DNA from 2 places in the Actinopolyspora sabaoui genome. Region 2 is predicted to be linked to the other one. Evidence: riboswitches for the same ligand, from Rfam matches in the RefSeq annotation. Region 2 holds a riboswitch; the other holds the start of a gene.
The links. A riboswitch is a leader RNA that binds a small molecule or an ion and turns the genes downstream of it on or off. The one in region 2 is predicted to bind glycine.
Positions count from the first base shown of each region.

Region 1: another riboswitch for glycine. It lies ahead of gcvH (glycine cleavage system protein GcvH); the one in region 2 lies ahead of gcvP (aminomethyl-transferring glycine dehydrogenase).

Region 1 is NZ_JBMIHH010000005.1:92,298-102,011, reverse strand. It holds gene ACOQFL_RS10505 (alkaline phosphatase family protein) at 1-899, opposite strand, end outside; gene ACOQFL_RS10500 (acyl-CoA dehydrogenase family protein) at 1,099-2,241, opposite strand; gene ACOQFL_RS10495 (CaiB/BaiF CoA transferase family protein) at 2,307-3,473, opposite strand; gene ACOQFL_RS10490 (MerR family transcriptional regulator) at 3,584-4,315, shown strand; gene ACOQFL_RS10485 (SSI family serine proteinase inhibitor) at 4,544-4,993, shown strand; gene ACOQFL_RS10480 (L-serine ammonia-lyase) at 5,501-6,856, opposite strand; gene gcvH (glycine cleavage system protein GcvH) at 6,942-7,313, opposite strand; glycine riboswitch at 7,553-7,667, opposite strand; gene ACOQFL_RS10470 (PucR family transcriptional regulator) at 7,912-9,534, shown strand.
Region 2 is NZ_JBMIHH010000010.1:160,297-170,010, forward strand. It holds gene gcvP (aminomethyl-transferring glycine dehydrogenase) at 1-2,207, opposite strand, end outside; glycine riboswitch at 2,389-2,489, opposite strand; gene ACOQFL_RS18800 (MerR family transcriptional regulator) at 2,660-3,226, opposite strand; gene ACOQFL_RS18805 (bifunctional nuclease family protein) at 3,526-4,002, opposite strand; gene garA (glycogen accumulation regulator GarA) at 4,349-4,813, opposite strand; gene clsA (cardiolipin synthase ClsA) at 5,033-5,707, opposite strand; gene ACOQFL_RS18820 (high affinity choline transporter 1) at 7,502-9,175, shown strand; gene ACOQFL_RS18825 (beta-N-acetylhexosaminidase) at 9,371-9,714, shown strand, end outside.

The DNA.
Region 1 (9,714 bases), on a different contig from region 2:
ACGTCCTCGGTGGCGCCGGGCTCGGTGTAGACATGCCGCACACGCACCTCGCCGCCGACCAGCCGAACTCCCTCGGAAAGCTCGGGATCGGTGTCGGCGTCCGGCGAGCTGCCCGGTTCGAAGGGGACCATGCCGTGATCGGCCACCACCACCAGCTGGGTCCCCGAGGGGAGCCGTTCCGCGATCGACTCGACCAGTCGATCCACCTGGCGCAGGTGCATTCGCCACGGCTGCGATCCCGGCCCGTGAACGTGACCGAGCATGTCCAGCTGCCCGTGATAGCCGTAGCACAGTACGGGCGGCGGTGCTTCCACAGCCGCGAGCAGCTGAGCGGCGAGATCACCGAGAGCGTGGACGCCTCGCAGTTCGCCGCCGCGTAGTGCTGCCCTGGTCAGCCCGGTTCCCGCGAACTCGGCGGGCACGGCGAGCCGGGTGTCGACCCCTGCCGCCACGGCACGCTGCGGCACGGTTTCCTTCGGTTGGACCGTCTCGGGAGGCCAGGTGTCGAGCAGGCTCGTGTCCTTGCCGGAACTGTCCCGCCTGGTCCAGGACAACGGCCGCAGCAGCGCACCGTCGGGTTCGGCGAAGGAGTAACCGACCACGCCGTGTTCACCCGAGCAACAGCCGGTCCCGAGAGAGGCGATGCTGGTGGCGGTGGTGGTGGGGAAACCGGCCGCACCGGGTCTGGCGGTGTCCAGTTCGGCCAGTATCGGAGCGTCGGCGGCGTACTCGCGCAGCAGCCGCCAACCGAGACCGTCGACGAGCAGCACCGCGGCCGAGGAGCACTCGGACAGTCCCATCCGGTCGGTAAAGCCCGGCGTTCCCATCGCGCCCAGTGCCGAGGGCAGCGTGTCCGCCAGCTGCCACTCGGCCGCGTCCGGGGCGACGATCCATTCCATGACCGAACCTCCGTCGGTGCCTGCTCACGAGTCGGTTTGCCGATCGACGGGCTCCGCACCCACACGGCTCGGGTGCCGGGAACCGAAATCTCGGTTACAGCCTCTCACCGAGGCGTTCCGTGGTGCTACGGCCGACGGTGGTGTTCTTCGGCGCACCCGCGAGGTCGATCTCTCGCGATAGCGCCCGCGCGGCGGGCACTCAGATGTCCAGCTGCCTCCCCACGATCTCCTTCATGATCTCGGTGGTGCCGCCGTAGATGGTCTGCACCCGGCTGTCGAGAAACGCCTTGGCGATGGGGTACTCGAGCATGTAGCCGTAGCCACCGTGCAGCTGCAGGCACCTGTCCACCACGCGCTTGTTCATCTCGGTGACCCACCACTTGGCCATGGCGGCGTTCTCGATGCTGAGCTCGCCCTTGAGGTGTTCGCGGACGCAGCGATCGACGAAGACCTGGCCGATCTCCACTTCGGTGGCCATCTCGGCCAGTTCGAAACGGGTGTTCTGGAACTTGCCGATGGGCCTGCCGAACGCGGTGCGCTCCCGACAGTAGTCCTTGGTCATCTCCAGGGCCTTGGCCGCGCCCGCGGCCGAGGCGACCGCGATGGAGAGCCGTTCCTGGGGCAGGTTCTGCATCAGGTAGATGAAGCCCTGGCCCTCCTCGCCCAGCAGGTTCGTGGCGGGCACGCGCACGTCGTTGAAGAACAGTTCGGCGGTGTCCTGCGACTTCTGGCCGATCTTCTCCAGGTTGCGCCCGCGCTGGAAGCCGGGCCGATCGCTCTCCACGACCAGCAGGCTGATGCCCTCGTGTCCGGCGTCGGGATCGGTGCGGGCGACCACGATCACCAGGTCGGCGTTGATGCCGTTGCTGATGAAGGTCTTCTGCCCGTTGATCACGAACTCGTCGCCGTCCCGCGTCGCCGTGGTACGGATGCCCTGCAGGTCGCTCCCCGCCTCGGGCTCGGTCATGGCGATGGCGGTCACGGTCTCACCGCTGCAGAATCCGGGCAGCCAGCGACTCTTCTGCTCCTCGGTGGCCAGTTTGTTCAGGTAGGGCACGTTGATGTCGTTGTGCACGGGGGCGCCGAACCCGGTGACCCCGGCTGCGATCAGTTCCTCGTCGAGGACGATGTTGAACCGGAAGTCGTCGATGCCTCCCCCGCCGAAGCGCTCCTCGACGGCCGTGCCGAGCAGTCCCTGCGCACCGGCCTTGCGCCAGGCGTCCTTGCTGACCACACCGGCCTCTTCCCACTCCTGCTGGTGCGGCACCAGTTCCTTGGTGACGAAGGTCCGGCAAGTCTCGCGGAACGCCTCGTGCTCCGCTTCGAACAGTTCCCTGCGCATTGGCCTCACGTTCCTTTCACTGTGCGGGAACTCGTGCCGGTTCCCGCCGGGGGTCGGTCGACGGATCAGGAGGGCTCGTCGAGTTCGCCGTGCACGGCGCCGGAGGACAACAGGCCGTCGTGGTCTGCCACCCGCCATTCCCGGAGTACCCGCCCGCTGTGGGCTCCCGAATCCGCGACGGGACCGGGCGCGGGGTTGGGGGTGTGCGAGAACCGCGGTGCGGGGGCGGGCTGCACCACTCCCTCGGATTCGACGAGGGTCTTCCTGGCGAGCACGTGCGGATGGCGGGCCGACTCGGTCATCGACAGCACCGGGCTCACGCAGGCGTCGGTGCCGTCGAAGATCTCGGTCCAGTGCTGTCTGGTGCCGCTCGCGAACGCCTCGGTGAGCCGCTCGCGGATCTCCGGCCAGTTGGCGGGATCGTCCCGGTCGGGCAGCTCACCGGACAGGCCCAGCCCCACCAGCAGTTGCTCGTAGAACTGCGGTTCGAGCGCGCCGACCGCCATGTACTCTCCGTCGGAGGTGGCGTAGACGTCGTAGAACGGCGCTCCACCGTCCAGCAGGTTGCTGCCGCGTCGGGTGTTCCATCCGCCGGTGGCGAGCATGCCGTGCAACAGAGTGGCCAGATGCGCCGATCCGTCCACTATGGACGCATCGACCACTTGGCCGCCGCCGCCCGCGCGGGCACGCAGCTGGGCAGCGAGCACTCCCACGGCCAGGTACATCGCACCACCACCGAAGTCACCGAGCAGGTTCACCGGAACGCGGGGCGGCCCGTCCGCGTCGCCGATGGTGTGCAGTACCCCGCTGAGCGCGATGTAGTCGATGTCGTGGCCCGCTGTTTCGGCCAGCGGACCGTCCTGTCCCCACCCGGTCATGCGGCCGTAGACGAGATCGGGATTGCGCTCGAAACAGGGGTCGGGCCCCACGCCGAGCCGCTCGGCGACGCCGGGGCGGAAGCCCTCGAGCAGGATCTCGGCGCGTTCCGCCAGTGCCAGCACCGTCTCGGAACCGCGTTCGTGCTTGAGATCGACCCGCACTGACCGCTTGCCCCGGTTGAGTAGGTCCTCCTTGCCGCTGCCTCCCACGGGACGCTCGACGCGGACCACGTCGGCCCCCAGGTCCGCCAGCAGCATGGCACAGAAGGGCGCGGGACCGAGTCCGGCGAGTTCGACGACCCGCACTCCGGCCAGTGGCCCCGCCCCGACGGCTCGCTCATCCGATCGCGCCACTGGCGCACACTCCCTCGTTCTCGCCGGAAGGTGATCGCGGCCACCCCAAATTCGACGGAGTTAGTGTTACATTCCTGGTGTCACATTGGTCAAGTAGTATCCTGCTGGACATGCTCCGAACAGCCGACGAAGAGCTCACGATCGACGAGCTGGCAGCCAGGGCGGGCGTGACCGTGCGTACGGTGCGCTTCTACGCGTCACGCGGTCTGCTGCCACCACCTCGCCTGCGCGGTCGCGTCGGGTTGTACGGGGCGGATCACCTGGCCCGGCTGGACCTGATCCGGGAGCTGCAGAACCTCGGCTTCACGCTGACGGCCATCGAGGGGCATCTGGAGCGGATTCCCGAGGACGCTCCGCCGGAGGAGCTGGCGCTGCAACGCGCGTTGCTGGCTCCCTGGACGAGCGATCAGGCCGAGGAGATCGATCGGGAGGAACTGGACCGGCGCGCCGGTCGGGCCCTTTCCGACGAGGAGATCGAGCAGCTGCTGACGCTGGGCATCCTGGAACGGATCACCGAGGAGACGGCCGACAACGCCGAAAGGCTTCGCCTGACCAGCGCGTCCATGCTCAACGTGGGATTACAGATCACCGAACTGCGGCTGCCGCGGGAAATGTTGCTGCAGGCCAAACACATCGTGGAACAGCACACCTCGCAGATGGCGAGCGAACTGCGCGAACTGTTCGCGGCCAACGTGTTGCGTCCCTACGTGGAGCGGGGACGACCCGAATCCGAGCGGGAACGGGTCAGGAGCGCGGCCGACCAGCTGCGTCCGCTCACCATTCAGGTACTGGTCAACGGCTTCCAGCGTGCGGTCAACGACGTCATCCGCGATCATGTCTGACCGGGGTCTCGGCACCGCTTCCTCCTGGTGTCCACCCGGCACGGACCTCGCCGCTCGCTGAGCCGACTCGTTGTCGTGCGTGTACGACGCGAATTCGCGACACACGCTGCTTCCACGATCGGAGGAAACTCGATCCGGTGATAGTGCCCCGTGATTGCGGCGCGGGGCTACTCCAACCGGGTAAGCATTTCCCGAGGCGATCCCCTATCGACACGGAGGAAGCACAACATGAGCTTTTCCGGACCGCTCGGCCGTACTCTGATCACCGCCTGCGCGGCCGTCGCGGGCATGCTGTTGCCGTTGGCACCGCACACGGGCGCCGAACGGGCTGCCGCGGCGAGCGCGACCTCGTCGGATGAGGTTCAGCGGGCGGTCAGCGTACTCAGTCTTCGAGTCGTACCGAGCAACCGCGCGGAACGGACGCGATCGGCAACCCTGCGCTGCGAACCGACCGGCGGAACTCACCCCCGGGCCGAGGAGGCGTGCGAGCAACTGACGAACAGTGAGGGCGAGTTCGGCGCACTCCAGGAGGAGCGGAATCCGATGTGTCCGCTGGTGTACCGCCCGGTCACCGTCCAAGCCACCGGGATGTGGCGGAACCAGGCCGTCGACCACCGCGAGACGTTCTCCAACAAGTGCGAAATGCGGGCCAAGACCGGTAAGGTCTTCGAATTCTGAGGGAGCATCCGGTTCGCCCGGTACGCGTCGCGGTGCTGGTAGCGCAACCTCTCGCACGAGTCCCACTGCTTCGCCGGGCCGGTCACTCCGGCACGGTGGCCGGGTAGCCGGCACGTGAGTCGGCACCTCGGGAGCGTTGGGCCGCCCTTGAGTAGCGACCTACGCGGCGGAGCGTCCCCCGGGGATGAAAATTTCGTGGGAAATTGACGCTCCGGTGCGGGGGAGGTAGCCCGGATGGGCGTCAATTTCCCGCGAAATCATCGGGCCGGAGCGGCGATGCGCCTCGGCCTCCGTCAATTTCCCGCGAAATCGCCGGGCCGCTTCGGCGCAAGGCCGCACTCCGACCCCCTTCGCAATCGGCACCGCAGCGGGTTCTCCCGTGCGGCTCTCGCGAGGACAGTCCCGACGTTGTGTAGGTCGCTACCCGATGTCGGGGCGCCCACAGCGAGAGCCGTGCGAGAGGTTCCGCCACGGAAGCTCCTACGGAGGCAACTGCGACAGAGGCCGTCAACACTCGATGACGTTCACCGCGAGCCCACCGCGCGCGGTTTCCTTGTACTTGTCCTTCATGTCCTCGCCGGTGGCGCGCATCGTCTTGATGACCTTGTCCAGCGAGACGAAGTGACTGCCGTTACCGCGCAGCGCCATCCTGGCAGCGGTGATCGCCTTGACCGAGGCCACGGCGTTGCGCTCGATGCAGGGAATCTGCACCAACCCGCCGATCGGGTCGCAGGTGAGACCGAGGTTGTGTTCCATGGCGATCTCGGCGGCGTTCTCCACCTGAGCAGGGGTGCCACCGAGCACTTCGGCCAGTCCGGCAGCGGCCATGGAACAAGCCGAGCCCACCTCGCCCTGGCAACCGACCTCGGCACCGGAGATCGAGGCGTTCTCCTTGAACAGCACCCCCACCGCGCCCGCGGCGAGCAGGAACCTGGCCACCCCGTTCCCGTCCGCACCGGGCAGGAACCGCATGTAGTAGTGCAGCACGGCCGGAACGATGCCCGCGGCACCGTTGGTCGGCGCGGTCACGACCCGACCACCGGCGGCGTTCTCCTCGTTGACCGCCAGCGCGTAGACCGTTACCCACTCCATCGGATCGTCGGTGTCGCCGAGTTTGGCGCGCAGTTCGGCGGCGCGTCGCTCGACCCGCAGGCCACCCGGCAGGGAGCCCTCGCTGTTGCAACCGTTGTGCACGCACTCGCGCATGGCGTGCCAGATCGACAGCAGCTCGTCGTGCACCCGCTGTTCGTCACGCCAGACCAGTTCGTTGGCGAGCATGAGCTCGCTGACCGAGTAACCGGTCACGGCACAGTGCTCCAACAGCTCGGCCCCGGTGCGGAACCGGTGGGGCAGTTCGGTGGTGTCCTGTTTGATCCGGTCGGTGCCCGCGGCTTCCTCGTCCACGACGAAACCGCCGCCGACGGAGTAGTACACCGCCCCGCACAGTTGCTCCCCCGACTCGCCGACCGCGGTGAACCGCATTCCGTTGGGGTGCACCGGGAGTGTCTCGCGCCGATACAGCACGAGGTCGTCGTCGTAGTCGAATCGGATTCCGTTGGTGCCGTTCAGCAGCAACCGGCCGGTCGATCGGATCTCGTCGACCCTGCCGGAAACCGCGATCGGATCGACCGATTCCGGTAGGTGGCCCTCCAGACCGAGCAGCACCGCTTTGGGGCTGCCGTGCCCGTGTCCGGTCGCGCCGAGCGAGCCGAACAGTTCGGCCCGCACCCTTGCGACGCGTGGCAGCAGGCCCTGTTCACCCAGCCGCGCCACGAACCGCGCGGCGGCGCGCATGGGTCCCACGGTGTGCGAACTGGAGGGACCGATCCCCACCGAGAAAAGATCGAAGACACTGATCGCCATTGATCGTCTCTTCTTCGTACGTAAGGTGTGGTTCGCCTGCCCCGCCACCTCGTCGTGGCGGGGCCTCAATCAGCGGCGGCGGAGGTCACTCACCCGTGAGTTCGGCGTACTGCCCGGCGTCCAGCAGCGGACCGTACTCGCTGACGCGCAGTTCCAGCAGCCAGCCATCGCCGAACGGGTCGTCGTTGATCTTGGCCGGGTCGTCGACAACGGTCTCGTTGACCGAGACGACCTCGCCGGTGGCGGGGGCGTAGAGATCGCTGACCGACTTGGTGGACTCCAGCTCACCGCAGGCCTCACCCGCGGTGATCTGCTTACCCACCTCGGGCAGGTCGACGTAGACGATGTCGCCGAGCGCGTTGGCCGCGTAGGGGGTGACCCCGACACGCACGACGTCGCCGCGCTCGGCCAGCCACTCGTGCTCCTGGGTGTACTTGAGGTCCGTGGGCAGACTCATGGGGGAGGCTCCATTGCTGTCGTTTGGACACCGGTACCCGATGTCCCGTCGTGGGCCGTCGGGTACGAGCATTCTCGCGTGCCGCGACTCCACCCGGCCGGGCGGCATGCCGCGAACACCGGAGTCCGCGTACTTGGTGGCCTCCCCCTCTGTTGCGGAACCTGAGAGCTTCACCGCGACGTCGCGGTTTGCACCGTGGGTGCGCGCGCCTTCGTCTCGGCGGCGCTTTCCAGAGTTGCCTCGATCGGACGGTACGGATGCCTGAGAGTTTACGGGGAGTTTTGCTCCTTCGGCGCCCGTTCGGTGACACCGTGTACACGGTGCTCACCCACGGGACTCTCCCGCCCGGTGTCGTGGGCCGATATGCGATTGTCGCTGTGTTCGGCAACGATAACCCGAGGGGTGGGCGTATCCAACCCCGGATATCGCGAAGCCGCGACCACTACCGGCGAATCGGGCGCCGAAGCTCGCGCGGTGTGCTCACGATCACTACCGGAAGCGGTCACGGGCCTCGCACGGGTGGCCGGAACCCGGCACCGGAGCGCTCGGGGAATCGAACCGGAGAAATTCCCTTCTGATCCCGACCCCGGGAGGGGCGATGGTCGACGTACGGGGCCTGGTCGAGCGAGTCGGCCCCACCCTGCTGCGTCCGGTGGTGGTGCCGGAGAACACCGGCGGTGTCGGGGACGTGGTCATCGCCGAGCCCGAGGATCCCGGTGGGATCGGAACGGCCGACGTGGTGCTCGGCGTGGGGATCACCGACCGGGCGGAGGCCGTGGAGCTGGTGCGCGAGTGCGGTGCGCGGGAGGCGGCGGCCGTGCTGCTGAAACCGCCGGTGTGCACCGAGGACTCGGTTATCTCGGAAGCCGAGAGAGCGGGGCTCGCGCTGATCGAGGTCCGGCGGGGCGCGGCGTGGGCACAGCTGGTGTGGTTGCTGCGGAGTGCGCTGGCCGGAACGGACCAGGGCGCGGCCGTGGGCACTCCGCAGCAGGGCGGCTCGGCGGGGCTGGGTAGCTCGGCAGGACTGGGCAGCTCGGCGGGGCTGGGCGATCTGTTCCGGCTGGCGGACGCGGTGGCCGAGGTGGTCGACGCCCCGGTGACCATCGAGGACGCGCATTCGCAGGTGCTGGCCTACTCCGCGCGGCAGGACGTGACCGATCCCGCCCGGGTTTCCACGATCATGGGCCGTAGGCAGCCCGACGATGTGCTGGCCAAGTTCCGGGCCCGGGGCACGTTCCGGCAGCTGAGCCGCGGTGGTTCCGCCGTCTACGTCCCGGAGCAGCCGGACGGCACCCTGCCCCGGCTGGTGGTGCCGATCCGGATGGGCGGTGAACTGCTCGGGTCGATGTGGGCCGTGGTCACCGGCGAAGTGTCCGAGCAGCGCGCCTCGGCGTTCGCCGACACCGCCGCGCTGGTGGCGCTGCAACTGCTCCGCTGGCGGGTGATGACCGACTCGGAGCGGCAGCGTTCGGCCGGGCTGGTGCGGTCACTGCTGGAAGGTGCCGAGGGGTGGCGGGCGGCTGCCAACGAGTTGGGGATACGTGCCGAACCACATCGGGTGGTGGCGATCGACGTGCGTGCCAGCGACGGCACCGACGAGGGGCACCGGCTCGCGATGTGGGAGTGGATCACCCGGGGGATCGGGCGTGGGCCGATGGTCGCCGAGTCGGGTGGGGTGCTGTACGCGGTGGTGCCCGACCGCTCCGGCACGGGTGGCTGGCCCGCGCTGCGGGAGGCGTTGCTGGCGCACATCCACGAGATGGACGCGGCCGATCCGCGGCCGCTGGTGGCGGTGGGAACCGCCACCCCGGTGGCGGAGCTGCCGGAATCCCGCGGCAGCGCGGACGAGGTGTTGGCGCTGCTGCGCACGGGCATGGTGGAACGCGAGATCGCGGTCCACGAACAGCTCTGGCACTCCCTGGTGCTGGCGAGGACCGCCGGTGTCGCGGGCGACGCCGGGGTGGGGTCGCTCGGCCCGCTGCAGCGGCTGCGCGACCACGACCACGGTCAGGGGACCGAGTACCTGCGCACGCTGCACGCCTGGCTGCGTCACCCCGGTGACCCGCGCGCGGCGAGCCGGGAACTGCGGGTGCACCCGAACACCTTCCGGTACCGGATGAAGCGGGTGGGGGCGCTGTTGGAGGTGGACCTCGACGACGCGGACGTGCGCTCGGCACTGCTGGTGCAGTTGCTGGCCGAGCGGTGGAACCCACACGGCTGACTGTTGTGCCGACAGCACAAGAGCACCGGTGCGATCTCATTGTGCGGGAATGATGCGGCCGGACCGGTGACGGAGCATCGTGGTGCGCGACAGCGTTGCTCCCTCCCTCCCGCACACCGGGGCGGACGGACGGCGCGGTGCGGAGAACGCCCCCGGCACACCCGCCGGTTCGGTGATCAC
Region 2 (9,714 bases):
GAGAGGTGCTCGCGCACCCCGATGGGGCCAACACCGGGACCGCCGCCACCGTGCGGGATGCAGAAGGTCTTGTGCAGGTTCAGGTGGGACACGTCGGCACCGAACCTGCCCATCCGCGCCAGCCCGATCAGCGCGTTGAGGTTGGCGCCGTCCACGTAGACCTGACCGCCCGCGTCGTGCACCAGCCCGCAGACGTCCTGCACCGTGTTCTCGTAGACCCCGTGCGTGGACGGGTAGGTGATCATGATGGCGGCGAGCTCGTCCTGGTGCTTGTCCACCAGCTCACGCAGGTGATCCATCTCGATGTTGCCCGCGTCGTCGCAGCGCACGACGACCACCCGAAGCCCGGCCATGACAGCGCTGGCGGCGTTGGTGCCGTGGGCGCTGGCCGGGATCAGGCACACCTCGCGCTGCTGCTGGCCACGTTGGCGGTGGTAGGCGCGAATGGCCAGCAGACCCGCGAACTCGCCCTGGCTCCCGGCGTTGGGCTGCAGGCTCACCGAGTCATAGCCGGTGATCTCGGCCAGCCAGTTCTGCAGGTCCTCGACCACGCGCAGCATGCCCGCCGCGTCCTCGGCGGGAGCGAACGGGTGCAGCTCCCCGAAGGCCGGCCAGGTGATCGGCTCCATCTCGGCCGCGGCGTTGAGCTTCATGGTGCAGGAGCCGAGCGGGATCATGCTCCGGTCCAGGGCGACGTCGGAGTCCGAGAGCCTGCGCAGGTACCGCAGCAGCGCCGTCTCCGAGCGGTGCCGGTGGAACACCGGGTGGGTCATGTACTCGGTGGTGCGGCGCAGCGCCGTGGGCAGCGCGTCCGAGGCCAGGTTGTCGAGCTCGTCCACCGGGGTGAGGCCGCCGTCGGTCAGGCCGAACGCCTGCCAGACCGAGGCCAATCGCTGCCTGGTGGTGGTCTCGTCACAGGTGATGCCCACGTGGTCGGCGTCGACCCTGCGCAGGTTCACGCCGTTGCGGCGTGCGGCGGCGACGATCTCGTCGGCCCGGCCGGGCACGCGGGTGAGCACGGTGTCGAAGAAGTCGTCGTGGCAGACCTCCACCCCGCCGCGACGCAGCTGCTCGGCCAGCACGGTGGCCATGCGGTGCGTACGGGTCGCGATGGCACGCAGCCCCTCTGGACCGTGGTAGACGGCGTACATCGAGGCGACAACGGCCAGCAGCACCTGGGCGGTGCAGATGTTGCTGGTGGCCTTCTCCCTGCGGATGTGCTGCTCCCGGGTCTGCAGCGCCAGCCGGTAGGCCTGATTTCCGTCCGCGTCCACGCTGACCCCGACCAGACGGCCGGGAAGCTGGCGCTCCACGCCCTTGCGCACGGCCATGTAGCCCGCGTGGGGACCGCCGAAGCCCATCGGGACACCGAACCGCTGACTGGTCCCGACCACGACGTCGGCGCCGATCTCACCGGGGGCACGCAGCATCGTCAACGCCAGCAGGTCGGCCGAGACCACGGCCATACCGCCGCGCCGGTGCACCTCGGCGATGACTTCCTCGTGGTCGCGCACGGCACCGGAAGCGCCGGGGTAGGCCAACAGCGCACCGAAGAACTCCCCTTCGGGAAGCCCGGCCGCACCCTGCGAGAGGTCGGCGTGCACGATCTCGATGCCGAGCGGCTCGGCACGCGTCTCGATCACCGAGATGGTCTGGGGCAGCGCATCGGTGTCGACGACGAACCGGGGGGACTTCGAACGCCCCGCGCGGCGCACCAGGGTCATGCCCTCGGCGGCGGCTGTGGACTCGTCGAGCATCGAGGCGTTGGAAACCGGGACGCCGGTGAGATCGGCGACCATCGTCTGGAAGTTGAGCAGGGCTTCCAGCCGCCCCTGGGAGATCTCGGGCTGGTACGGCGTGTAGGCCGTGTACCAGGCCGGGTTCTCCAGCACGTTGCGGCGGATCACCGGAGGGGTGATGGTGGGGTGATAGCCGAGGCCGATCATCTCCACGTGGGGGTTGTTGCGGTCCGCGAGCTCGCGCAGCTCGTCCAGGGACTCGGCCTCGGTAGCCGGTTCCGGCAACGCCATCCGCATGTCGCGTTCCCGGAGTCCCGCCGGGACGGCTTGTTCGCCGAGCTCTTCGAGGGAACCGACACCGATCACATCGAGCATCCGAGCCAGCTCAGCCGGCATGGGGCCAACGTGGCGGTCGGCGAACGGGGTTCCGTGCTCGAGAGCGGCCAACGGGATACGTTCGTCGGTCATCGCCAAAACCTCAATCGTCGGGCATCTCGGACAGGGCAGACAGCACTCGGGTGAGTTGCTGACCTCCCCCTCTGTCAATGCCCGCGAAACGGGCGCCTGAGAGCTTCGCCCGGTGTGGCGGGCTTGCACCGTCGGCGGGGTTCACCACGACGCTGTGGCGACTCCCTCTTTCCAGAGGTATCTCGCCCGTACGGTCCCAATAGCCTGAGAGGTTGTCGGGGAGGGGTTGCTCCTTCGGCGCCGTACCGAGTTGCTCGGCACGGTCTCTCCCGTACGGGGTCGGCGACGGGTGTGAGCGTACCTCATATCGCCCCGTCCAGGGAGTGTGTGGCAAGGTGCACACTCCTCGAAAGCGCCACGAAAGCCCGGCCCCACCCCGCTCACCGTGGCTCCGCTCGAGCGGATCCGGGCGGTGAAATCTGGTGGGGAAATCCCGTGGGAAACCCCCGCGATCACCCGGTTTGGCGGTCCCGACGCTTCCGGGAGAGTTCGTCCTCGTCCGGTGTGCGGAGGCCACCCCCGTCGGCGCGTTCGGCGGGGAAATCGTGGATCGTGCCGGTTATCTCGCGCATCGCCCCACTGACAGCGATTCCGAAAACACCCTGACCACCACGTAACAGATCAACCACGTCTTCCGCCGAGGTGCACTCGTAGACGGTTGTCCCATCACTGAACAGCGTGACCCCGGCGAGATCACGCACCCCGCGACCACGCAGATGATCCACGGCGATGCGAATGTTGTGCAGTGATACGCCCGCATCCAGCAGCCGTTTCACCACCTTGAGAACCAACATGTCCTTGAACGAGTAGAGCCGCTGCGAACCCGACCCCTCGGCGAGCCTGATCGAGGGCTCGACCAGCTCGGTACGGGCCCAGTAGTCCAACTGCCGGTAGGTGATACCGGCGATCTGACAGGCCGCGCGTCCTCGGTAACCGACCAGCTCGTCCGGAAGCGCCGCGTCCGGGAACAACTCGGCTTGTTCTACGTTCGTATCCAGCCGTGATGCGTTTTCGACCACGCACGCCTCCCCTCGGCCGACCCACGGCGGCCATCGGATCCGGAACCGCAGTCGTCGACACGTCCGAATCCGATCTCGTCACGCCCCCATTCGCTCGACCACCGCGCGCACGTCCACCGTGTCACTCAACAGTATGCTCGCGGAAAACGGCGGTCAACACGACGCGCGGAACGCCCTGTGGAAGTCTCGCACCACTTCGGTGCTCCGCACCAGCGGGGAGACGCCCCGATCCCCTTCAGATGTTCGAGACGTTCCCCGCGACCCGTCGCGCGAACAAGCACCACCGCGACCGAAGCGCCTCAGGTGTCGGCGCCGCGGAAGTCCTCCGGCGAGACCGAGTCCAGGAATTCCTTGAACTTCTCGACCTCGTCCTCCTGCTCGTCGGGAATCAGCAGTCCCGCCTCGTCGAGCACGGACTGCTCGGCGTGGATCGGAACACCGGTGCGCAGTGCCAGCGCCACCGAATCACTCGGCCTTGCCGAGACCCGCACATCGCCGTCGAAAACGAGCTCCGCGTAGAAGGTCCCTTCCTGGAGGTCGGTCACCCGCACTTGTTCCAGCTCTCGCCCGAGCGCACCGACCACGTCCTTGAGCAGATCGTGGGTGAGCGGCCGCGCAGGCCGCACCCCCTGTTGCTCCAGGGCGATGGCGGTAGCCTCGACCGAACCTATCCAGATCGGCAGATACCGTTCGCCGTCGGTCTCGCGCAACAGCAGGATCGGCTGGTTGGCCGGCAGTTCCACTCGCACGCCGACGACGCGCATCTCGCTGCTCATCGTCAAATCGCCTCCTCCAGCGCGCCGAAGCGTGACATCTCCTTCGAGGATCGCGCACCGACGCCTTCGACGCTACCCGCGATACGGCGAAGACGCCGCCCACACAGGCGCCGACCGCTTCCCTCGTCCCGTGGATCACCCGATGGGACGTATACACCGTACCCCGCCCACCCGGGTGATCGGGCATGTCCCACAGCGGCGCGATCTCGCCGGACGGAACCGGTGCGGCTGCTCCGAAAGGTCCACGAGCGAGCTTGGCTCGCGGACTCGGCGGCCGGCTCGAAATACCTCGTTCGCGCCGAACGGGGGCACCCCGGCTGCCACCGAGCGCAGCACCGCCCGATCGTCACCGGCTGCCCTGCGTGCCCTCCGCCGGACCGGTCAGAAACACCAGACGGAACTTGCCGATCTGGACCTCGTCACCGTTGGCCAACACCGAGGTGTCCACGGGTTCACGATTGACATAGGTTCCGTTGAGGCTTCCCACGTCGACGACGACGTACTCCGCGCCTTCCCGGCGGAACTCGGCATGCCTGCGGGAAACCGTCACGTCGTCCAGGAAAATGTCGCTGTCGGGGTGCCGACCCGAGCTGGTCGTCTCCCGGTCGAGCAGGAATCGCGACCCCGCGTTGGGGCCGCGCTTGACCACCAGGAGAGCGGATCCGGCGGGCAGCGCGTCCACACCGGACGCGGTGGACTCTGCAGGCGCACTCTCTGCGTTCTCCTGCTCGGAGAGGAAGGGCTTGAAGACCGAGGTGGTCTCCGATGACTGCTCCGGCGATACGTCGCCGGGCCCGTCGTTGGTGCTCACCTGAGCTCTCCTCCTGCGGATGGATCGTGCCAGTACCACCCAACGTACCGCGCCGTACACGACGTCGGACGGCGAGTCCCGATATTCGAACCGACGGAGCTGGTTGCCAACCGGGGCTTGCCCGGATCATCGCAGTGATGATCATATTCGTTCAACGGTTGATCGCCCGGGCCGAACAACCCCGGGCCGAAAGACACAGCCCCGCCGGAGCGATGCCGTTCACCCACGCGTGCGGGCGAGCCGGACGGCTCCGAACACCTGACCGAGGTAGAGCAGTCCGGCCCACAGATAAAGTGCCGCTCCCCACCCGGTGAAAGCGTAGGCGAACGGACGGGCGATCCAGTCGAACGCGAAATCCCCCTGCACCAGCAACAACAGCGGAAACGCGTACATCAGGCAGAACGTCGCCGCCTTGCCCAGATAGTGCACGTCCGGCGGTTCGAAGCCGTGGTACCGCAACACGGGCAGGCACAGGGTCAGCAGCAGGTCGCGCGCGATGAGCGCGAAAGCGGCCCACCAGGGCACGACGCCGCGGATCACGAAGGCGACCAGCGTGGCCACGATGTAGAGCCGATCGGCAGCCGGATCAAGCAGCTGCCCCAACCGGCTGTACTGATCCAGCCAGCGAGCGAGTTTCCCGTCCAACCAGTCGGTGAGACCGCTGAAGACCAGCACCAACAACGCGAGCAGTTCCCACTGCGGCCCGAGAAGCAACCACAAGAACACCGGAACCCCGGCGAGCCGCAGCAAGCTCAGCGCGTTGGGAACCGTCCACCACGGATCACTCCAGACACCTGCGGCGACTTCTCTGATGCGGTCGATGCCCTGTTCCGAAGACTGACCGTCGGAGTTCCGCGCCGATCCCGTAGTGGCGCCATCGGCGTCTTGCACCACGAGACCCTCCCCTGCGAACGGGCCGCTCCACTCGCCAGCACGAGGCGGCCCGCGATCCGTGACACGTCCGCTCGCGGCAACGCCGGACGTGTCATCGTGCCTGTTGGTTCAGGGTGCCATATGTCCCCCTCACCCGATGACGGCACCAGTTCGGCCGTGCTCCCTCGCTCCACGGGGATTCCGTGCGGCTCGCGGCGCACGGCGTCGCGCCCGTGGCAGGCCCGCCGGAGCACGAGGTTCGAGCACTCCGTGGCCCGTGCGCGCTCGTCGGTGCACTTCGGGCCGGTGACCGGCCGCTACCGCGAGGAGGTAGGCGACCGGGAACGTTTCGTACGAACGGTGCGCGTGCCGCGGGGCGAACACGGCTCGCCACGGGCCCGTGGTCATGCGGACCGGTAGCCGCGCGGCCCGCCGTTTCGCTGCTGGTCAGCAGAGTGAGGGGGATGTCGGCACGGCGGTCGAGGCAGCGGTTCCACGTGCCCGCCCGTACCGGGAAGTCGGGACGGGCGTCCGTGGTCGCCGTCTTACTTCGCCGCCTCGCGCGAGGGAACATCACTGAACGTCCGGCAACACATGGTCCGGCAACACGTGCCGGGGCGGCCACGCTCGACGTGGCGTGCCCGATCACGAACACTCCTGATCGACCGGCATCAGCCCGAGGACAGAGAGTCACGCTGATGAACGGCCCGGTCAGTGCATCGGAAGCGACCAGCCTCTGCGGTTGAGTTCGGCGTCGCTGAGAAACCGCGGTCGTCCCCGGTCGTCGACACCGACCCAGCGCGACCGCCCGCCGTTTCCCTCGAGTACGAAGGGGTGACCACCGCTCCAAACCACGCTGCAGGGGGTGGTGGGGAGCCCGCCACCCCCACATCCAGCCGCGTCGTCGGGAACGGACTCCGATTTCGATGACGTATCGCTGCGCATCTCTCGTAGTACCTCCGCCAGAACCGTCGTCCTGACCGTCTCCAACGTTAGCCTTTGGGCTCTCGCGTCCGATTGTGCTCCCGATTCGGGGATGTGTCGCGACACACACTCGTGGTTGCGCCGGACGGTCCTCGCGGAGCGCCGAGCCGACCGTGCCGCGACGCGGGCGATCCCTCGCGCGGGGCGGCCGACCTCTCCGGCCCACCGCTCGGCGCAGCCGAGGGAACGGCGAACGGTCCCGAGAGCTCACCGGGGCCGTAGTTACCGCCCGGCCTCCCGCAGTGGCCCGATTCCCCTGGAAACGCCCCTCGAAATGGCGCCGGAAGAATTCGAACCGCACCGGAGGAGCCCGACGAACGATCCCCGCTCCGGATCGAGCGAACACCTCCACGATACGAAAAATCAAAAAACACTCGGTAATCGGTATAACACCATACGTGGAAATCGGAAGACGGACGAAACCCCCGTACGTCGGCCGAAAGCAGACGTGGGATCGACGGATATCTGTGTCGCGGATCTCATCGAACGGTGAGTCGAACAACACTCGAAAACACGACGCAGCGAGACTTCCCGCGGGCCGCGCGCGACATCACCAGCGGAGCCACGAAACCATTGAATAGCACTATGACCTGCATAATCTCTGCCAATAACCACTCCGCAACGGGGGCAACCCTCCGGAGAACGGCCACCCGCACCGCCAGCGATTCGTTACTTCGACGTAACTAGTACATCTGTACATCCACGCTGTTTCTGGCTATGGTCTCGAACCGTTCTGACAGCGACACGGAAGGGAAGAACGTGCCTGCCGAAACACGCACGAACGGTGACGACAGCACCCGACCACCCGTTGCCCGCAAGGGCAAAAAAGGGATGGCGAAGATCGGCATTTTCGTGATCGTTCTGGCATTCGCCCTGACATATGTGGCGCTCGCGGAACCGAATGTTTCGTGGCCCGGACTGATCGCGATGCTGGCTTTCTACGCGCTGTTCTACTGGCTGGGTGCTTTCGTGGCCGCCCGACGCGGGGGCGGGCTGGGCGACACGATGGTCGCGGGACGCAACATGCCGCTCTGGATCGGCGTGTTCACCATGACGGCGACCTGGGTCGGCGGCGGATATATCAGCGGCACCGCCGAAAGCACCTTCAACAGCGGTCTGGCTTGGGCACAGGCGCCGTGGGGGTACGCGGTGAGTCTGCTCATCGGCGGACTGTTCTTCGCAAAGAAGATGCGTCGCGGCCGATTCACCACCATGCTCGACCCGATCGACATCCGGTTCGGCAAGAAGGTCGCCGGACTCGGCGCGATCCCGGCCATCCTCGGTGAGGTCTTCTGGACCGGGGCCATCCTGACCGCGTTGGGGACCACCTTCGGAACGATCATCGGCCTGGACTTCACCATCTCCATCATCCTGTCGGCGGTGATCGCCGTGGCCTACACCGTGGTCGGCGGCATGTGGTCGGTGGCCATCACCGACGTGGTGCAGGTCGTGGTCATCTTCATCGGTCTGATCGTGGCGGTGCCGTTCGCTGCCTCGGCGGTCGGCGGCCTGGGCGATGCGTGGGCGGCCTACCCGTCGAACTTCGACTTCGAGTCCTACGCATCGCTGTTCCCGCCGTTGACCGGCTGGGACGATCCCGCCTGGGGCCACTCCTACTGGAACTGGTGGGACGCAGGAATCGCACTGGTGCTCGGCGGCATCCCCTGGCAGGTCTACTTCCAGCGAGTGCTGTCCTCCAGCAGCCCCAAGAACGCGCGCAGGCTCTCGGTGGGCGCCAGCGTGATGTGCGTGCTGGCGGCCATTCCGCCGGTGCTCATCGGCGTGGTGGCCACGGCGGCGAACTTCCAGGCGGAGGGGGCTCCTCCGCTGGAAAACCCCTCCATGGTGCTGCCGTACGTGCTGCGGTACCTGCTTCCCACCGGCGCGGCGGCGCTGGGACTCGGCGTCCTGGCGGCAGCGGTGATGTCCAGCGTCGACTCCTCGGTGCTCTCGGCCTCCTCGCTGACCGGCTGGAACGTCTACCGACGCCTGGTGCGGCCGAAGGCGGGTCCGGAGCAGGTGCAGAAGGTGATCCGCAGGCTGATCGTCATCATCGGTGCGGCGGCCACCCTGATGGCGCTGCAGGCCAGCAGCGTCTACGACCTGTGGTACCTGGCCAGTGACCTGATCTTCGTCATGCTGTTCCCGCTGCTGGTGTGCGCGCTGTTCGTGCCGTTCGCCAACCGGATCGGCGCCACGGCCGGTTTCGTCGTCGCCGTCCTGCTGCGGTTCTCCGCGGGTGAGGACACCTTCGGACTCGCCCCGGTGCTGCCCTGGCCCTGGTACGAGGACGGCGCGGTGCTGTTCCCGTTCCGCACGGTGACGATGGTGGCGGCACTGCTCACGATCATCGTGGTCTCCGCGCTCACCCGACGCAGGAACGCGCCGGTACCGATGGCGGCGTTGGAGCCCGACACGCCGGAGCGGGCGCGGTGGGGCAACGATCTCACCGAGAACTCGGAATCCGGGCAGGATCCGAAGGAAACGAGCAAGGCGGAGGTCTGACCGGCACGACCTCGTGACGGCCAAACCGCGAACCGTTGGCCCCGTCACAGCCGGGCTGTGACGGGGCCAACGCGTGTCGAATACCGGAAAGCGGCCGTCGGCAGCAGTCGTTCTACTCCGAACAGGCTATATACCTTCCCCGCGATTTTGGTCTATACCTTATCCAACCGTCTCCGACGAGAGGTACAGACCAGGATGAAACGAACTCGGGAAACACCCCGAAACTCACGCGGACTGCTCCCCGCCGCACTGGCGCTGGCCACCAGCGCGATGCTGGCAGGCGGAACAGTCTCGGTGGCCAGTCCCCAGGGGGACGGGGCCGCACCGGACAACCAGCGGCCTGCCACGGGCAACACCGTTTCGCTGCACGACGTCATCCCCGCCCCCACCCGGGTAAGCGAGGAATCGGGCGCGAAGTTCCACCTCAGATGGAACACCGGCATCCACACTCCCTCGGGCAGCCCGGAAGCCGAGAAGGTCGCGCACTACCTGCAGCGACAGCTACGCCCCTCCACCGGCTACGGATTTCTGATCAACCG